One region of the Roseomonas sp. CAU 1739 genome, then DNA from elsewhere that is predicted to be linked to it. Evidence: predicted binding sites of a transcription regulator. Region 1 holds the regulator's gene; each other region holds the start of a gene.
What was found. Region 1 encodes HrcA, which represses chaperone genes, less so after heat shock. Its sites were predicted from a motif close to GTTNGCACTCNCNNNNNGNGAGTGCNAAC; they were not measured.

Region 1 (5,427 bases):
GACCGCGTGGTCGAGCTCGGCGTGCGCGTGGCGATCTGACCATGGTGACGGTGTTGCTCGCCTTGGCGGCCGGCCCTGGTTTCCCCGAGGGCAACCCCGAACACCGGTACGAGATTTCGCTGGTGCTGGATCCCGGCGGGCGGCCCGATACGGCCGCCTGGCTGGCGGACCCGGTGCCTTGGCGGGCGCGGCGGGTGACGCCCGGCGCGGCGCCGGTCGAAGGCGATGTGCAGTTCGACCCGGACCATGGCTGGTCGATCCGCTTCTTCGGTGCGGCCGCGGAAGGGCCCGATGCACCCGAGACGCAGTTCGACTGTGGGACGGAACCGGTGCGGCCCGGCGAATACGTCACGGTCACCGAACCCAGCGGGGCGATGTTCTCCTACCGGGTGGTGGCGGTGACCTGACGCCAAGGGGGCGTTGCCTGGGCTCCGATACCGCTACCGGCGCGGGGCCCGCTCAGCCGGGCGTGCAGGCCACCCCAGCCGCGCGTTGCGGGAAACATCGTCACCTGAGCCGATGCGTGGCAACCGCCGCGATCCATGAAAAAGGGCCCGGGCAGTGATGCCCGGGCCCTTTGTCGAACTGGTGGAGCCAATCGGAATCGAACCGACGACCTCCTGAATGCCATTCAGGCGCTCTCCCAACTGAGCTATGGCCCCCCGGGGAAGAGGCGCGCCGTATAACCTTCACTTGCCCCCCCTGCAAGAGGGCAACTCCCTCTTTCGGCGCGCCGCGCGGAACGGTAGGGAGTGAGCCTCGGAAGTCCAGAGCGGGGAAGTGTCCATGGGCAAGGTCTATCCAGACGCGACGGCGGCGCTGGCCGGCGTGCTGCGCGACGGCATGGTAATCCATTCCGGCGGCTTCGGCCTGTGCGGCATCCCCGCCCTGCTGATCGAGGCGATCCGCGAATCGGGGGTGAAGGACCTCACCGTCGTGTCCAACAATGCGGGCATCGACGATGCGGGGCTGGGGCTGCTGCTCAAGACCCGGCAGATCCGCAAGATGATCTCTTCCTATGTCGGGGAGAATGCCGAATTCGCCCGCCAGTTCCTCGCCGGGGAGCTCGAGATCGAGTTCAACCCGCAAGGCACGCTGGCCGAGCGCATCCGCGCCGGCGGCGCGGGCATTCCCGCCTTCTTCACCAAGACCGGCGTCGGCACCGATGTCGCGAAGGGCAAGGAGACGCGGGAGTTCGACGGCGAGACCTATGTGATGGAGCGCGGCATCTTCGCCGACCTCGCCATCGTCCACGCCTATATGGCCGATACCGAGGGCAACCTCGTCTATCGGAAGACCGCGCGGAACTTCAATCCGATGATGGCGACCGCGGCGAAGGTGACGGTCGTGCAGGTCGAACACCTGGTGCAGGCCGGCGAGATCGATCCCGACCACATCCACACCCCCGGCATCTTCACCAAGCGCATGATCGTCTGCCCAGCCGGCTACGAGAAACGCATCGAACAGCGCACCGTGCGCAAGCGCCCCGCCGCCGCCGCGGCCGGCGCCGAATCCCTGGCCTGAGGAGCAGCGGAACATGCCCTGGACCCGCGACGAGATGGCCGCCCGGGCGGCCCGCGAACTGCAGGACGGCTTCTACGTGAACCTCGGCATCGGCATTCCGACGCTGGTGGCGAACCACGTCCCGACCGGCTTCAACGTGCAGCTGCAATCCGAGAACGGCATGCTCGGCCTCGGTCCGTTTCCCGTCGAGGGCGACGAGGATGCCGACCTGATCAATGCCGGCAAGCAGACCATCACCCAGCTGCCGACGTCGTCCTTCTTCGATTCCGCCCAGTCCTTCGGGATGATCCGCGGCGGGCATATCGACCTGTCGATTCTCGGCGCGCTGCAGGTGGCGGCGAATGGCGACCTCGCCAACTGGATGATCCCCGGCAAGATGGTGAAGGGGATGGGCGGCGCGATGGACCTGGTCGCCGGCGTGAAGAAGGTGATCGTGCTGATGGAGCACACCGCCGGCGGCAAGCCCAAGCTGCTGAAGGACTGCACCCTGCCGCTGACCGGCGCGCGGGTGGTGGACATGGTGATCACCGACCTCGGCGTGTTCGAGGTGGCGCGCAAGGGGCCGACGCGGCTTGTGCTGACCGAGCTCGCGACGGGGGTGAGTCTCGAGGAGATGCGCGAGAAGACCGAGGCGGCGTTCGAGGTGAGGCTGAAATTGGCCGCGTAGCGACCGCAGGCGGCATCGCGGGGCCTGACCTCGCGGTGCCGGCTGGGCGCGTGCCGGTGGCCCGGACGTATGCGCCACGCCCCGACGCTTGCGGCCCGGGGCCTTATACCAACGGCCGAATTCTTCGACCGTTGGTATCGGCTTCGGCCTGCCTTCGGACGCATCGTGCCGAAGGCACGCCCATGGCGTGAGGCGCAAACCTCCGGTTTGCTTGGCTTTCGCCGGACGACCGGCGGGCCGCCTTCGCGGCCTCGGCACAGGTCAATGACTCGTGCCGTTGGTATTACCCCAGCAGCCGCCCGATCACCCGGGCCGTATAATCCACCACCGGGATCACGCGCCCGTAGTTGATCCGCGTCGGCCCGATCACCCCGATCGCGCCCACGATCTTCTCCGCCCCATTGCGGAAGGGTGCTACCACCATCGACAGCCCGGCGCTGTCGAACAGCCCGCTTTCCGCCCCGATGAAGATCTGCACCCCTTCGCCGCGCTGGGCGAGGTCCAGCAGCCGAAGCATCGTCTCCTGCTGCTCCAGCCGCTCGAACAGCCGCTTGATCTCGGACACGCGCGCTGCCTGGTCGATCGTCTCCAGCAGCCTGGCCTGGCCGCGGATGATCAGCGACCCGCCCTGCCCACCCGTCCAGGTGCCAAGCCCGGCCTCGATCACCTGCTGCGTCAGGGCATCGAGCGCGGTCCGGTTGTCCGCCACCTCAGTCGCGATGATGCCGCGCGCATCCTCCAGCGTGCGGCCGGCCAGCCGGGCATTCAGGTAGTTCGACGCCTGCACCAGCGCCGAGGGCGGCAGGCCCGCCGGCACCTCGATGACGCGGTTCTCGACCTGCCCATCCTCGTGCACCAGCACGACCAGCGCGCGGCCCGGGCCGAGGGCGACGAACTCGATGTGCCGCACCATGCCCTCGGTGGTGGGTGCGACCACCAGCCCCGCCGCCCCGGCCAGGCCCGACAGCATCTGCCCGGCTTCCCCCAGCGTTTCCTGCAAGGACCGGCCGGAGGCGGCGCAGCGGGCGCTGATCGCACCCCGCTCCTCCTCCCCCAAGGCGCCGAATTCCAGCAGCCCGTCGACGAACAGCCGCAGCCCGCGTTCGGTCGGCAGGCGCCCTGCCGATGTGTGCGGCGCATAGAGCAGCCCCGCATCCTCGAGGTCGGCCATGGCGTTGCGGATCGTGGCGGGCGACAGGCCGAGCGGCAGCCGGCGTGACAAGGTGCGTGAGCCCACGGGCTCGCCCGTCTCGACATAGGTTTCGACCAGCTCGCGCAGAATGATCGCGCTGCGGCTGTCGAGGCCCGCGAGGCTGGCGCTTGTCGGCGCGGGCCGCGGAATTCCGTTCGGTACCATTTTCATTTGTCCATCCGGGAGAGCCTATGGACTCGGCTCGGCTCCGGTCAACGGCCGGGACGCGTGAATCCGTCTCCATCCCGCCATATGGTGCGCCGTCGCAAGGAGATCATCATGGTCGAAACCATTCCACTGACAGTCGATGCCCCCGGAATGAAGGGCTTCGGCGGATTGCCGGGGCAGGAGTTGCTGGGCGATGCTGGCACCACGGTGGTCGACGTCGCCGCCGACGTCCTCGCCGCCGGGTTGCAGAAGATGATCGGCCAGGTGGCGCGCATGCTGGCCGCGGCGGATACCGCCGGCACCGGCTGGGATGTGAAGGAAGCGAAGATCTCGCTTGGCGTCGATGCCAATGGGCAGGTCAGCCTCTGGGCGCTGAAGGGCCAGGCGGGGGCCAAGGCGAGCCTCGACATCACGCTGCGCCGGCCGTGAGCGACGCCGGGGCGGATCGGCGCCGCCTCGGCGAATGGCTGGTGCCGTTGCAGGAAGCCGCGCTCAGCGCCATCACGCCCGACCGCGCGGTCTGGCGCCGCATGCTGGAAGGGCGCGACAATGAGGATTGGGCGGCGCAGGTCTCGGCCAGGCTCGGCGAGGATGACACGGTGCGCGAGGCCCGCCGCGCCCGCCTCGCCGCGCTGGAGGCTGGGCGACTGACGGCACTCGATGCGCCCTGGGTGCTCGACTTCGTGCAGGAGAAACTGGATGCCGTGGCGGCGGCGGCGCAGGCGCTGGGCGCCCCCCCGCCGCGCCGTCCCCCGCTGGTCGCCACCACCATGGGCGGGTCCGTGAATGGCTGGGCGATCGACCCCGGTGTCGCCGGGCATACCCTGATCCTCATTCCGGTCGGGCTGTGCATGTTCTGCAACCTGGCGGCCAAGGCGATCGCCCGGGTGGCGCCACGGCGCGAAACCGGGCCGGGCCGCTTCGCCTTCGACTTCGCACCGCCGGCGCTGCGCCGATCACTCGGGCAGGACCGCACGCCGGCACTGCGCTTCGCCGAGCTGGTGCGCGCCTATCTGCTGGAGGGCCGGCCCGAGGCCGCCCGGCGCAGCCTGCCCGATGCCAGCCACATCCCGCTGCACAACACGCTGCTGCGGTCGATGGAGATATTCCTCGTCGCCCATGAATACGGCCATGTGGCGGCCGGGCATCTCGACCTGCCGCCCAACCCCCCGCCAGATCCGCATCGCTGCGAGCATGAGGCGGATATTGCCGGCTTCGCGGCCACCGCCGCGGTGTTGCGCAGCGAGAATACCGATCCGGTCAATGCGCTGGTCGGCGCGCATCTGTTCCTGCGCAGCGCCGGAATCGTTGCGCGCTGCCTGGCGCTGCTGGGCGGCGAGGACCCCGCGACCGCCGGCGGCGACACGCCCACCCACCCCGCGGCGGCCAGGCGCATCGCCGTGCTCGCCGGCCTCGCCGACCGCATCATCGGCGAGGGGCCGGCCAAGGGTGCGCGGGAAGCGTGCGGCCGCTACGACATCATCCTCGACGACTTCGCCGCCACCGCCGAGGCGCAGATGACCGCCCTGCACAAAGCCGGCTGCGCACCGCACGCCATCTGGCGCCCGGCCGGGCGGGCGCCGCAACAGGGTGCATGGCCGGCCCTGGCATTGTAGAAGCCGCGCCTGACCATTGTTCTTCGGGAACCCTGCCCCATGCGCCCCTCCGGCCGCGACGCCTCCGCCCTCCGCACCGTCAGCTTCGAACCCGGCTTCGCCCGCCACGCCGAAGGGTCCTGCCTGATCCGCATGGGCGTGACCGAGGTGCTGTGCACCGCAAGCGTGGAAGGGAAGGTGCCGCCCTTCCTGCGCGGCCAGGGCCAGGGCTGGGTCACCGCCGAATACGGCATGCTGCCCCGCGCCACCCACACACGCGG
Region 2 (5,427 bases), on a different contig from region 1:
CCCGCGCCGTCTGGCGGGCGAGGGCTCGGGCCAGGGTGAGCAGGTGATCGTCGATCGGCGGAGCGACCGCGGCATGGCGCGGACACGCGTCATTTGGATCGGTCGATGCTGGCTGGCGACGAGGCTGCTTGCGCATGGCCAGACGGGTCTGCCATGGCAGCAAAGGGGAAAATCGCGCGAGCAGACGGCGCGGTACACGCTGTGCACCAGCAGGTCGCCAAATCCCGCGTGCACTCAGGCCATTCGCGCCGTCCGCGCCAAGCGGTCACCCTCGTACACTGATGGCCTGCGGCCAAGAGCCTACGCGTCGGGAAGCGCCGCCACCTCGCGCATGAACAGCGCGACCGGCTCGCCGCGCTCTGAGGCCAATGCGTCCTGCCATCGCCGCGCTGCCTTGAGTCCTGTGCCGAGATCATAGTGATCCAATACAGGCCGCTCGTCCGCGTGCCCCAGTGCTGCCGGCAGAACGCCCATCATCCCGGGCGCGTCGATCGCCACGGTCGACGCCATGACGTGGCGGAACTCGTGGATCGACACGCTGACCCCGAATGCGGCCTTTACGCGGCCTGTCACGGCCGCCCATGCCGGCGCCGGCCCGAGCGGCAGACCGCGATCAGTGATGAACAGCGTCGTCGGTATGGCAAGATCGGCCTTCCCCGCGGCGATGAGGCGCGGACGATGGACCACCAGGTGCCATTCAATATGGGGGGCAAGCTCAGCGGAGATCGGCAAGGCATGGCCTCGGCCTGCCTTCATCTGCTTTCCGGGGAAGGCTATTTGCCAGTCCACGGGACTTCCGCCGCCCGCATCGTGACGGCGAAGGGTCGCACCCTCCTCAAGGCCCAGCAGATTTCTGGGACGAAGCGCCAGCAACGCCTGCAGGGTGATCAGGAGACCGTCGCGGTGCAGTACCGCCGCGCGCAGCCCCGTCTTGGCGCGCGGGCGCACGGCGAGGTCCCTTGCCTGTTCCATCAGGCGAAGGCCAAGAGCGAAGAGATCTCCGGCCGACACCTTGAAGGCCAGCTCGATTGCTCGGTCCTTTCCCTTGCAACCAGGCAAGGATCGGGTGAAGCGTCGCAGCCAGTTTCGCGCCGCCGCGCCGGCGGGGTCGATGGCATCCAGAGCCATTGTCAACTTGCCAAGGCGGAAGCCAACGCTCGTCTCGCTATAGCCCGCCCCCCGAAGGAAATCGGCGAAGGCGTCGATGCGCTGCGGCGTGACCCGGACGCCGGCCGGCTCCTCCGGATCTAATCCCCCGGCCAGATCCAACCATGCCAACCATAGGCCGTAGGCGAGTTCTGCTGCCTTCCGTGTGGGGGTCGCCCACGCCGCTGCCGGGGAAGGTTCCTCGTCCAGGGGGAGACGGCGACGCGGACCGTCATTGGCTGCAACAGCCCGGCGCCAGGATGCGGCATCGACCGGCGGCCATTCTTCCGGCGTCCAGGCGACCCGGCGCCCCGCTTCTCCGCGCCGAGGCAGGACGGCGACAACACCCTGTTGCCGGCCGCCGCGTCCCGATGCTTCCTGCGCTTCCCGGCTCAATGGAGCGTCTCCAAATATGCAACTCCCGGCTGGCTCAGGCACGCCTGAGGCCACGTCTTCCGGCTGCCCGGACACAGCGGCGCTTCGACCTGTCGGCCATGGAGAATGAGGTCCTGCACCGCCTTGGCCGACGCTGCGCGGTCAATGAAGGCGTAGTGCTTCATGAGGGTTTCCAGGCGACGATGGCCGAGCAGCTTCATCAACGTCACGAAATCGCCTGAACGCCGTTCGAGATACGCCATGACAGCTATCGAGCGATACAGATGCGGCGAGACGAGCAAACCAAGCCGCTCCCTGATCGCGCACATGACACGCTTGCGGAGGGTACCAACATCCAGCCCGCCCTGACGTGTCCGACCCGGGAAGAGGCATTCGTCATCGCGCCCGGCGTCGCGCACCAGCGCCGGCCTGTGGTGGCGAACGAACAAGTCCATCAGGGCGATGGTCTCTGGGCGGAGTTCCATCTCCTGCCCTTCTTCGTTCTTGACCTGGCTCGAAGACACGACGAGGAACCGCCGACCTGAACGTTCGGTGCCGCTCGCCGGGCTGCCTACGAAGTTGCGTACAAGGTGAAGGCTGGCGACGTTCGACACGCGCACGCGCGGCCGTGATCGACAGCCAGAGCAAGAAGACCACCGGAACTGTTGGGCCTCGCGGTTCCGACGCCGGCAAGAAGGTTACCGGTCGAAAGCGTGACGCCATGGTGGACACCGACGGTCGCCCCATGGTTCTCCAATGCCACGCCGCGTCAGTGAAGGATTGTGATGACGCGATCCCGCTGCTGCACGCCTCCAGAGGCCACTTCCCGTTCGTCGAAAAGGCCTTCGCCGGCGCGGGAGACGCCGCCCATCGTGTCGCCGATGCCACTCGCACCGCCACCGAGATTGTGCGCAAGCCGAAGGATCAAATCGGCTTCGCCGTGCATCTGAGGCGCTGGATGGTCGAACGCTGCTTCGTCTGGGTCGGACGCGACCACAGGCTCGCCAAGAGCTTCGAGGCCACCATCGCCTCCGCCAACGCCTTCCTCTACGTCGTCGCCGTCGTCATCCTCCTGCGCCGCCTCGCTCATTCGAATTAGGATTCGAGACAGACTCTGAGGCGGCGCCCTACGGCAAGAAGGCGTGCTCGTCGTCCCCGATAAAACGAGGCTGATCCGAATGAACGATGGACATTAGGACCAGGAAGGCCCAGTTGATTGGCACTCTGCCCGTGAGAGTGCCAAGCGGCTGCCAACGCAGCGCCGGCGCTAGCCGCAGCGGGGCAATCCACAAGAAGCTCAAGGAGAGGGCCGCATGAATTTCCGTCCCCTGCACGACCGCGTTCTCGTTCGCCGCGTCACCGCGGAAGAAAAGACTGCCGGCGGCATCATTATCCCCGACACCGCCAAGGAAAAGCCGCAGGAAGGCGAAGTTGTCTCCGTCGGCGCGGGCATCATCAACGAGAAGGGCGAGATCCGTCCGCTCGACGTGAAGGCCGGCGACCGCATCCTGTTCGGCAAGTGGTCGGGCACCGAGGTGAAGCTCGATGGTGAGGAGCTCCTGATCATGAAGGAGTCCGACATCATGGGCATCCTCGAAGGCACCGCCGCCGCGAAGAAGGCCGCCTGAAGGCGCCGCTTCGCGACCACCGACAACCGATTTGCAAAGGTAGAACACAATGACTGCTAAGGACGTGAAGTTCGGCGCTTCGGCGCGCGAGCGTATGATCCGTGGCGTGGATATCCTGGCCGACGCCGTGAAGGTGACGCTGGGTCCGAAGGGTCGCAACGTACTGCTCGACAAGAGCTACGGCGCCCCCCGCATCACCAAGGATGGCGTGACCGTCGCCAAGGAGATCGAACTCTCCGACAAGTTCGAGAACATGGGCGCGCAGCTTGTGCGCGAAGTGGCGTCACGTACCAGCGACACCGCAGGCGACGGTACCACCACCGCGACCGTACTGGCGCAATCCATCGTGCGTGAAGGTGCCAAGGCCGTTGCCGCCGGCATGAACCCGATGGACCTGAAGCGCGGCATCGACAAGGCCGTCGCCCTGGTCGTCGCCGACCTCGAGACGAACAGTCGGAAGATCTCCACCTCGGCGGAGGTCGCCCAGGTCGGCTCGCTCTCCGCCAATGGTGACGCGGAGATCGGCGAGATGATCGCCAAGGCGATGGACAAGGTCGGTAAGGAAGGTGTGATCACAGTCGAGGAAGCCAAGAGCGTCGCGACCGAGCTCGATATCGTCGAGGGCATGCAGTTCGATCGCGGCTACGTCTCCCCGTATTTCATCACGAATGCGGAGAAGATGATCGCCGAGCTCGACAGCCCCTACATCCTGATCTTCGAGAAGAAGCTGTCCGGCCTCCAGGTCATGCTGCCGCTGCTCGAGGCCGTGGCGCAGTCCACGCGCCCGCTGCTGATCATCGCCGAGGACGTCGAGGGCGAGGCGCTGGCCACCCTGGTCGTCAACAAGCTGCGCGGCGGCCTGAAGGTCGCGGCGGTCAAGGCGCCGGGCTTCGGCGATCGCCGCAAGGCGATGCTGGAGGATATCGCCATCCTCACCAGCGGCCAGGTGATCAGCGAGGACCTCGGCATCAAGCTTGAAAGCGTGACGTTGGAGATGCTCGGGCGCGCCAAGACCGTGCGGATCGAGAAGGAGAACACCACGATCATCGACGGTGCCGGCGAGAAGGACGCGATCCAGGGCCGCATTGCGCAGATCAAGGCACAGGTCGAGGAGACCACCTCGGACTACGACCGTGAGAAGCTGCAGGAGCGGCTGGCGAAGCTGGCCGGTGGCGTCGCCATCATCCGCGTCGGCGGCTCGACCGAGGTCGAGGTGAAGGAGCGCAAGGACCGCGTCGATGACGCGCTGCATGCGACCCGCGCCGCTGTCGAGGAAGGCATCGTCCCGGGCGGCGGCGTCGCACTCGTGCGCGCATCGGTAAAGCTCGCCGGCCTCAAGGGGTCCAACCCGGACGAGCAGACCGGCATCGAGATCGTACGCCGCGCGATCCAGGCGCCGCTGCGCCAGATCGCCGCGAACGCCGGCCAGGATGGCGCCGTGGTCTCGGGCGAGGTGCTGCGCACCGATACCTACGAATACGGCTACGATGCCCAGCTCGGTGAGTACAAAGACCTGGTGGCCGCTGGCATCATCGACCCGACCAAGGTTGTGCGCTCGGCGCTGCAGGGGGCGGCATCGATCGCGTCGCTGCTGATCACCACCGAAGCGATGGTGGCCGAGCGGCCCGATCGCAATGCCACGGCAGGCGGTCCGCCTGGCGGCGGCATGGGTGGCATGGGCGGCATGGACTTCTGATGGTCGGCTTGGACATCCGGGCATCTTGAGGGGGGGGCGGGTCGAGAGGCCCGCCCTTCGCGCTTGGATCGCCCACCAACAGCGTGCCAGCCTGGAGCCGGAACTCATGAGGCAAACGCCAATACGGATCCTGCCGCTCCTTGCCGAAAGAATCTGGGGCCATAGGGATCTGGGGGGCTGGGTCAGCACCTCTCGCGTCGGCACGCACGGACCGATCGGGGAAGCGTGGCTGACCGACATAAACTGTGAGGTCGAGACCGGCGGCACTCTCGGTGCCCTGCTGGCGCGCGATCAGCCGGCTCGCACCGGGCCGCCCTTGCTAGCCAAGCTGCTCTTCACGTCGGCGCCGCTATCGGTGCAGGTGCATCCGACGGACGCGGCGGCGCGTGCGTCTGGCATGCTCGCATCCGGGAAGGATGAGGCCTGGCATATCCTGGAGGCGGCGCCTGACGCTCAGGTCTCGATCGGCTTTCGCCAGCCGGTCTCCGCCACAACGCTGCGCGCGGCGTCAGCAGACGGGACCGTGCTGTCGCTGATGCGTCAGCACCCAGTGCGCACTGGCGAGACGTTATTCGTTCCGGC
Region 3 (5,427 bases), on a different contig from region 1:
CCGTCGACGATCGTGGTATTCTCCTTCTCGATCTTCACGAGCTTCGCGCGGCCCAGCATCGCGAGCGTGACGCTCTCGAGCTTGATGCCGAGGTCTTCGGAGATCACTTCACCGCCGGTCAGGATGGCGATGTCTTCCAGCATCGCCTTGCGGCGATCGCCGAAGCCCGGCGCCTTCACGGCGGCGATCTTCAGGCCACCACGCAGCTTGTTCACGACCAGGGTGGCCAGCGCCTCGCCCTCGACGTCCTCGGCCACGATCACGAGCGGACGGCCCGACTGCACCACGGCTTCGAGGAGCGGCAGCATCGGCTGCAGCTGCGACAGCTTCTTCTCGAAGATCAGGATGTAGGGGTTTTCCATCTCGGCGATCATCTTCTCCGCATTCGTGATGAAATACGGGGAGACGTAGCCGCGATCGAACTGCATGCCCTCGACGACGTCGAGCTCGGTCTGGATCGACTTGGCTTCCTCGACGGTGATGACACCCTCGTTGCCAACCTTCTCCATCGCCTTGGCGATCATCTCGCCGATCTCGGTCTCGCCATTGGCGGAGATCGAGCCGACCTGCGCCACTTCGGCCGAGGTCGTGATCTTCTTCGTCTTGGACTCGAGGTCCTTGACGACTTCGGCGACGGCCTTGTCGATGCCGCGCTTCAGATCCATCGGGTTCATGCCGGCGGCAACGGCCTTGGCACCTTCACGGATGATGGCCTGGGCCAGCACGGTCGCGGTGGTGGTGCCGTCGCCGGCCAGGTCGTTGGTCTTCGAGGCCACTTCGCGCACCATCTGGGCGCCCATGTTCTCGAACTTGTCGGCCAGCTCGATTTCCTTGGCGACGGTCACGCCGTCCTTCGTGATGCGCGGGGCACCGAAGGACTTGTCGAGCACGACATTGCGGCCCTTCGGGCCCAGCGTCACCTTCACGGCGTCGGCAAGGATGTCCACGCCGCGAATCATACGTTCACGCGCCGAAGCGCCGAACTTCACGTCCTTAGCAGCCATGTGTCTCTACCTCTGAATTCTGTGTTGCGTCGGGTCGTCGCGAAATGGCGCCTCAGGCGGCCTTCTTCGCGGCGGACACGCCCTCGAGAATGCCCATGATGTCGGACTCCTTCATGATCAGGAGCTCCTCGCCATCGAGCTTCACCTCGGTGCCGGACCACTTGCCGAACAGGATGCGGTCGCCGGCCTTCACGTCGAGCGGACGGATCTCGCCCTTCTCGTTGATGGTGCCGGCGCCGACGGAGACGACTTCGCCTTCCTGCGGCTTTTCCTTGGCGGTGTCGGGGATGATGATGCCGCCGGCAGTCTTTTCTTCCGCGGTGACGCGGCGAACGAGAACGCGGTCGTGCAGGGGACGAAAGGTCATGAGTGTCCTCTCCTGAGCCTCGGGTTGATGAGCGCTCGCCCTGGGAAGCCTGTGGCCGGTCGCCAGGAGCGCGCCGGCCGTTAGCACTCCCCCCAGAGGAGTGCCAGCGATCTAGCCTTCGGGCCGCCACGCGTCAAGCGTTTGGCAGCACTCGTCGATCGAGAGTGCTAATGATCTGATTATACAAGATTTTTCTTGCGCTTCGTTGCACCGCACATGTCATCCTGTGAAGCAACTCACCGCGCCGCGACGGCGTTGCAGGTAGGAATGGCACGTCACACCACCCTCAAGGGAAAGGAATGACTACAGTGCTGCAGGGACTGGAACCGATCCTCCGAATCCCCGATTGGCGCATGACGACCGCCGAATTGCTGTACCACATGCCTGACCACCCGCATGTCCTGCAGGCCTTCGTCTGGCAGAAGATCGACCACGCGCCGGACTTCCCCGAACTGACCCGCTTCCTGGATTTCTGGAAGCGCGAGATCGAAGGCCCGCTGCATTCGGTGCGCGTCGCCTCCACCGCGCTGACCCGCCCGGCCGAACTGCGCTACGCGAACGGCGTGTTCACGTTGCACTGAGCCCGCCGAACGCGCGACCATGACCCCGCATGCCGCGCCGGAGAGCGCGGCATGGGGGAGATACCGGCGTGGAATGGTTTAGCGGCATACTCGAGGGCTCGCCGATGCTGGCCCTCTTCATCGCCATCGGCCTTGGCTATGCGCTCGGCCAGGTGCCGGTGCTGGGCGTGACCTTCGGTGCCGGGGCGGTGTTGTTCTCGGGCCTCGCGATCGGCGCCATCGCGCCGCGCGCCGCTCCGCCCGGCTTGGTCGGGACCCTCGGCCTGCTGATGTTCCTCTACGGCACCGGCATCCAGTACGGGCCGCAATGCGTCGCGGGCCTCAAGGGGCCGGGGCTACGCTGGATTCTCCTCGCCCTGGTGGCCGTCGTCGCCGCGCTGTTCGCCGCGAAGGCAGTGGGTGGCGTGCTTGGCCTGTCGGCCGCGATGCAGGCAGGGATGTTCGCCGGCGCAGGTACGAGCACCTCCGCCTTGCAGGCGGCGATCACGGTGGCGGGCGGCGGGCCGGAACCGACCATCGGCTATGCCGTCGCCTATCCGATCGGCGTCATCGGGCCGATCCTGCTGATGGGCTTCATGCTGCGGATCTTCGCGCTCAAGCCGCCCACGGCCGCGCCCGCGCTGCGCCATGCCGAGGTGACGCTGCGCGCGGACCAGCCGACACGCACCGTCGCGCAGATCACCGCCGCCCTGCCCGAAGGCGTGATGATCCTGGCGATGCGCCATGAGCATCAGAACGCCCCGGCCGAGCCCGAGGCTCGCATCGGTGCCGGCGATGGGCTGCTGATCGTCGGCCCGCCCGCGGCCATCGATGCCGCGGTCGCAATATTGGGGGAGGAGGAGGAAGGCCGCCTCGCCAAGGATCGTGCCGACTACGACATGGTCCGCGTCATCGTCTCCAAGCCGGCCTTCCGCGGCCAGACGCTCGCGTCCATGCCGAAGCCGCCCTGCCAGATCCGCGTCGCGCAGGTGCGCCGCGGCGATTCGGTGATGCTGCCCGGTCCGGACGTCGTGCTGGAGTATGGCGACGTGCTGGTGCTGTTGGCCGAGGCCGGCCGCCGGCCGGAACTGACCGCCCATTTCGGCGACAGCGTGAAGGGCAATGCGGAACTGTCCTTCGTGTCGATCGGCATCGGCATGGCACTCGGCCTGCTGGTCGGCATGATCCAGATCCCGCTGCCGGGCGGCGGCGGCTTCAGCCTGGGCGTCGCCGGCGGTCCGCTGGTGGTGGCGCTGATCCTCGGCTGGCGCGGCAGCAGCTTCGGCATCGGCTGGCGCATGCCGGTCGCGGCCAACATGGTGCTGCGCAATTTCGGCCTGTCGATCTTCCTCGGCCAGGTGGCGATCGCCTCCGGCCGGCCCTTCGTGGATACGGTCGCCTCGCAGGGGCCCGCGGTGCTGGTGGGCGCGGCGCTGGTGCTCGCGACCATCGTGCTGATGGTGCTGGCGATCGGCCACCTGATCCTGCGCATCCGCATCGACGATCTGTTCGGCGTCTGCGCCGGGGCCACCGGCAACCCGGCGATCCTGGCTGGCGCCAACCGATTGCTCGCCTCCGACCGCGCCGATGTCGGCTACGCCATCGTCTTTCCCACCATGACCATCGCCAAGATCGTCGCCGTCCAGCTCATGCTCGGCTGACGGGCGGGAGGCCCCCCATGCGCATCGCCATGTTCAGCACCAAGCCCTATGACCGCCGCAGCTTCGAGGCGCAGCCCGGCGCGGCGCCGCACGAGATCCTGTTCCTCGAACCGCGCCTCGCACTGCTGACCGCGCCGCTGGCGATGGGTGCGGAGGCCGTCTGCGTCTTCGTCAACGACGACCTGTCCGCCCCGGTGCTGGAGGCACTGGCCGCAGAAGGAACCAGGCTGGTCCTGCTGCGCTGCGCGGGGTTCAACAATGTGGACCTCCACGCCGCGCAACGGCTCGGCATCAAGGTCGCGCGCGTCCCCGCCTATTCGCCGCACGCCGTCGCGGAATTCACCATCGGGCTGATGCTCTCCCTCGTGCGCGGCATCCACCGCGCCTACCAGCGCACGCGGGACGGCAACTTCGCCCTCGAAGGGCTGCTAGGCTTCGACCTGCACGGCAAGACCGTGGGCGTGATCGGCACCGGCAAGATCGGGGCGATCGTCGCGCGCATCCTGTCGGCCGGCTTCGGCTGCCGGGTGCTCGCGTACGACGTCCACCCCGACCCGGCGCTGCAGGCGATCGGCGTCACCTATGCCGAACCGCGCGCCATCGCCGCCCAGGCCGACATCCTGACGCTGCATTGCCCTCTGACGCCCGAGACGCATCATGTCGTCCGTGCCGAGACGCTCGCCCTCGCCCGGCCGGGCCTGGTCGTGATCAACACCAGCCGCGGCGGGCTGGTCGATGCCGAAGCGGCGATCGATGCGCTGAAATCCGGCCAGCTCGGCGGCCTGGCGATGGATGTCTATGAACAGGAAGCCGACCTGTTCTTCGAGGACCTGTCGAACGAAATCCTCACCGACGACGTGATCGCCCGGCTGCTGACCTTCCCCAACGTGCTGGTCACCGGCCACCAGGCCTTCTTCACGGCCGAGGCGATGGGCGCCATCGCCGAGGTGACGCTCGGCAACGCCGCGCGGTTCGCGGCGAAGGAAGCGCTGGGGACGTCGGAGGTGACGCTGGCGGCGACGGTGCCCCGGCACGCGTGAGGGCGGAGGGACGCCGTCCGGAGCGCGTGGCAAGGAGAGGGGCCCTGCCCCTCTCCTGACCTCACCCCGCCAGGGTGCAGGGGCACCCTGGACCGCCGGGACTTGGTGCCGGACATGATGGAGCCCGTTGCGGGCACGGCGCCCCGGGAGTCTCCCGGGCTCCGGGCGCGACGCACCTGCTGTTGCCGCAGGATGCCTGCCCTGCCCGGCACCAGGTGATGGTTTCCAAAGGCCTTATGCCTTTGGTGGGGTGAGGTCCGGAGAGGGGCAAAGCCCCTCTCTGGCTCCCTCGTCGCCGCAGCGCCTACCGGCCCGCGCCGGGCAGCGGCTTCCACGTGCGCCCGGGCGCATCCATCAACCCAGCGACGATCGCCCGGCGCACCGGCGCCAGCACCGCGCCCGCGCCGATCAGCGCTGCACGCGCCAGCCGCGCCGGGGCCCGGTCATCCGAATACAGCCGTGCGACCGCGTTGGTCGCGAGGAACAGCGGCAGGCTCGCCCGCCGATGCGCGGCGGCATACCGCGACAAGCCCGCCGCCGCGCCGGGATCGGTCGCGCGGCGCATCTCGCCGGCCAGGATCTCCGCTCCCGACAGGCCGAAATTGAAACCATGCGCGGTCACCGGGTGCATCCCGACCGCGGCATCCCCCAGCAGCACGAAGCGCCGCGCGGCGAAGCGATGGGCATAGATCGCCACCAACGGATACGCATGCCGCGTCCCGGCCGGCCGCATCGTCCCGAGGCGCGATTCGAACCGCCGTGTCACTTCCTCGGCGAAATCCTCGGGCGGCAGCG

Region 2: the regulator HrcA is predicted to act here: its motif matches at 2,737-2,765, upstream of groES (co-chaperone GroES).
Region 3: the regulator HrcA is predicted to act here: its motif matches at 1,451-1,479, upstream of groES (co-chaperone GroES).

Annotation. Positions count from the first base shown of each region.
Region 1 covers NZ_JBDOQQ010000002.1:35,787-41,213, forward strand. Annotated here, with positions in the region: gene AAFN86_RS03760 (potassium transporter Kup) at 1-39, shown strand, start outside; gene AAFN86_RS03765 (hypothetical protein) at 42-407, shown strand; tRNA gene AAFN86_RS03770 (tRNA-Ala) at 587-662, opposite strand; gene AAFN86_RS03775 (CoA transferase subunit A) at 787-1,524, shown strand; gene AAFN86_RS03780 (CoA transferase subunit B) at 1,538-2,191, shown strand; gene hrcA (heat-inducible transcriptional repressor HrcA) at 2,475-3,548, opposite strand; gene AAFN86_RS03790 (hypothetical protein) at 3,663-3,980, shown strand; gene AAFN86_RS03795 (hypothetical protein) at 3,977-5,167, shown strand; gene rph (ribonuclease PH) at 5,207-5,427, shown strand, end outside.
Region 2 covers NZ_JBDOQQ010000029.1:13,393-18,819, reverse strand. Annotated here, with positions in the region: gene AAFN86_RS27810 (hypothetical protein) at 301-1,542, opposite strand; gene AAFN86_RS27805 (hypothetical protein) at 1,539-2,135, opposite strand; partial or broken gene AAFN86_RS27800 (transposase) at 2,126-2,620, shown strand; gene groES (co-chaperone GroES) at 2,835-3,149, shown strand; gene groL (chaperonin GroEL) at 3,199-4,845, shown strand; gene AAFN86_RS27785 (class I mannose-6-phosphate isomerase) at 4,952-5,427, shown strand, end outside.
Region 3 covers NZ_JBDOQQ010000014.1:145,213-150,639, reverse strand. Annotated here, with positions in the region: gene groL (chaperonin GroEL) at 1-1,004, opposite strand, end outside; gene groES (co-chaperone GroES) at 1,057-1,371, opposite strand; gene AAFN86_RS21165 (Usg-like family protein) at 1,683-1,952, shown strand; gene AAFN86_RS21160 (TrkA C-terminal domain-containing protein) at 2,057-3,592, shown strand; gene AAFN86_RS21155 (2-hydroxyacid dehydrogenase) at 3,610-4,632, shown strand; gene ubiM (5-demethoxyubiquinol-8 5-hydroxylase UbiM) at 4,937-5,427, opposite strand, start outside.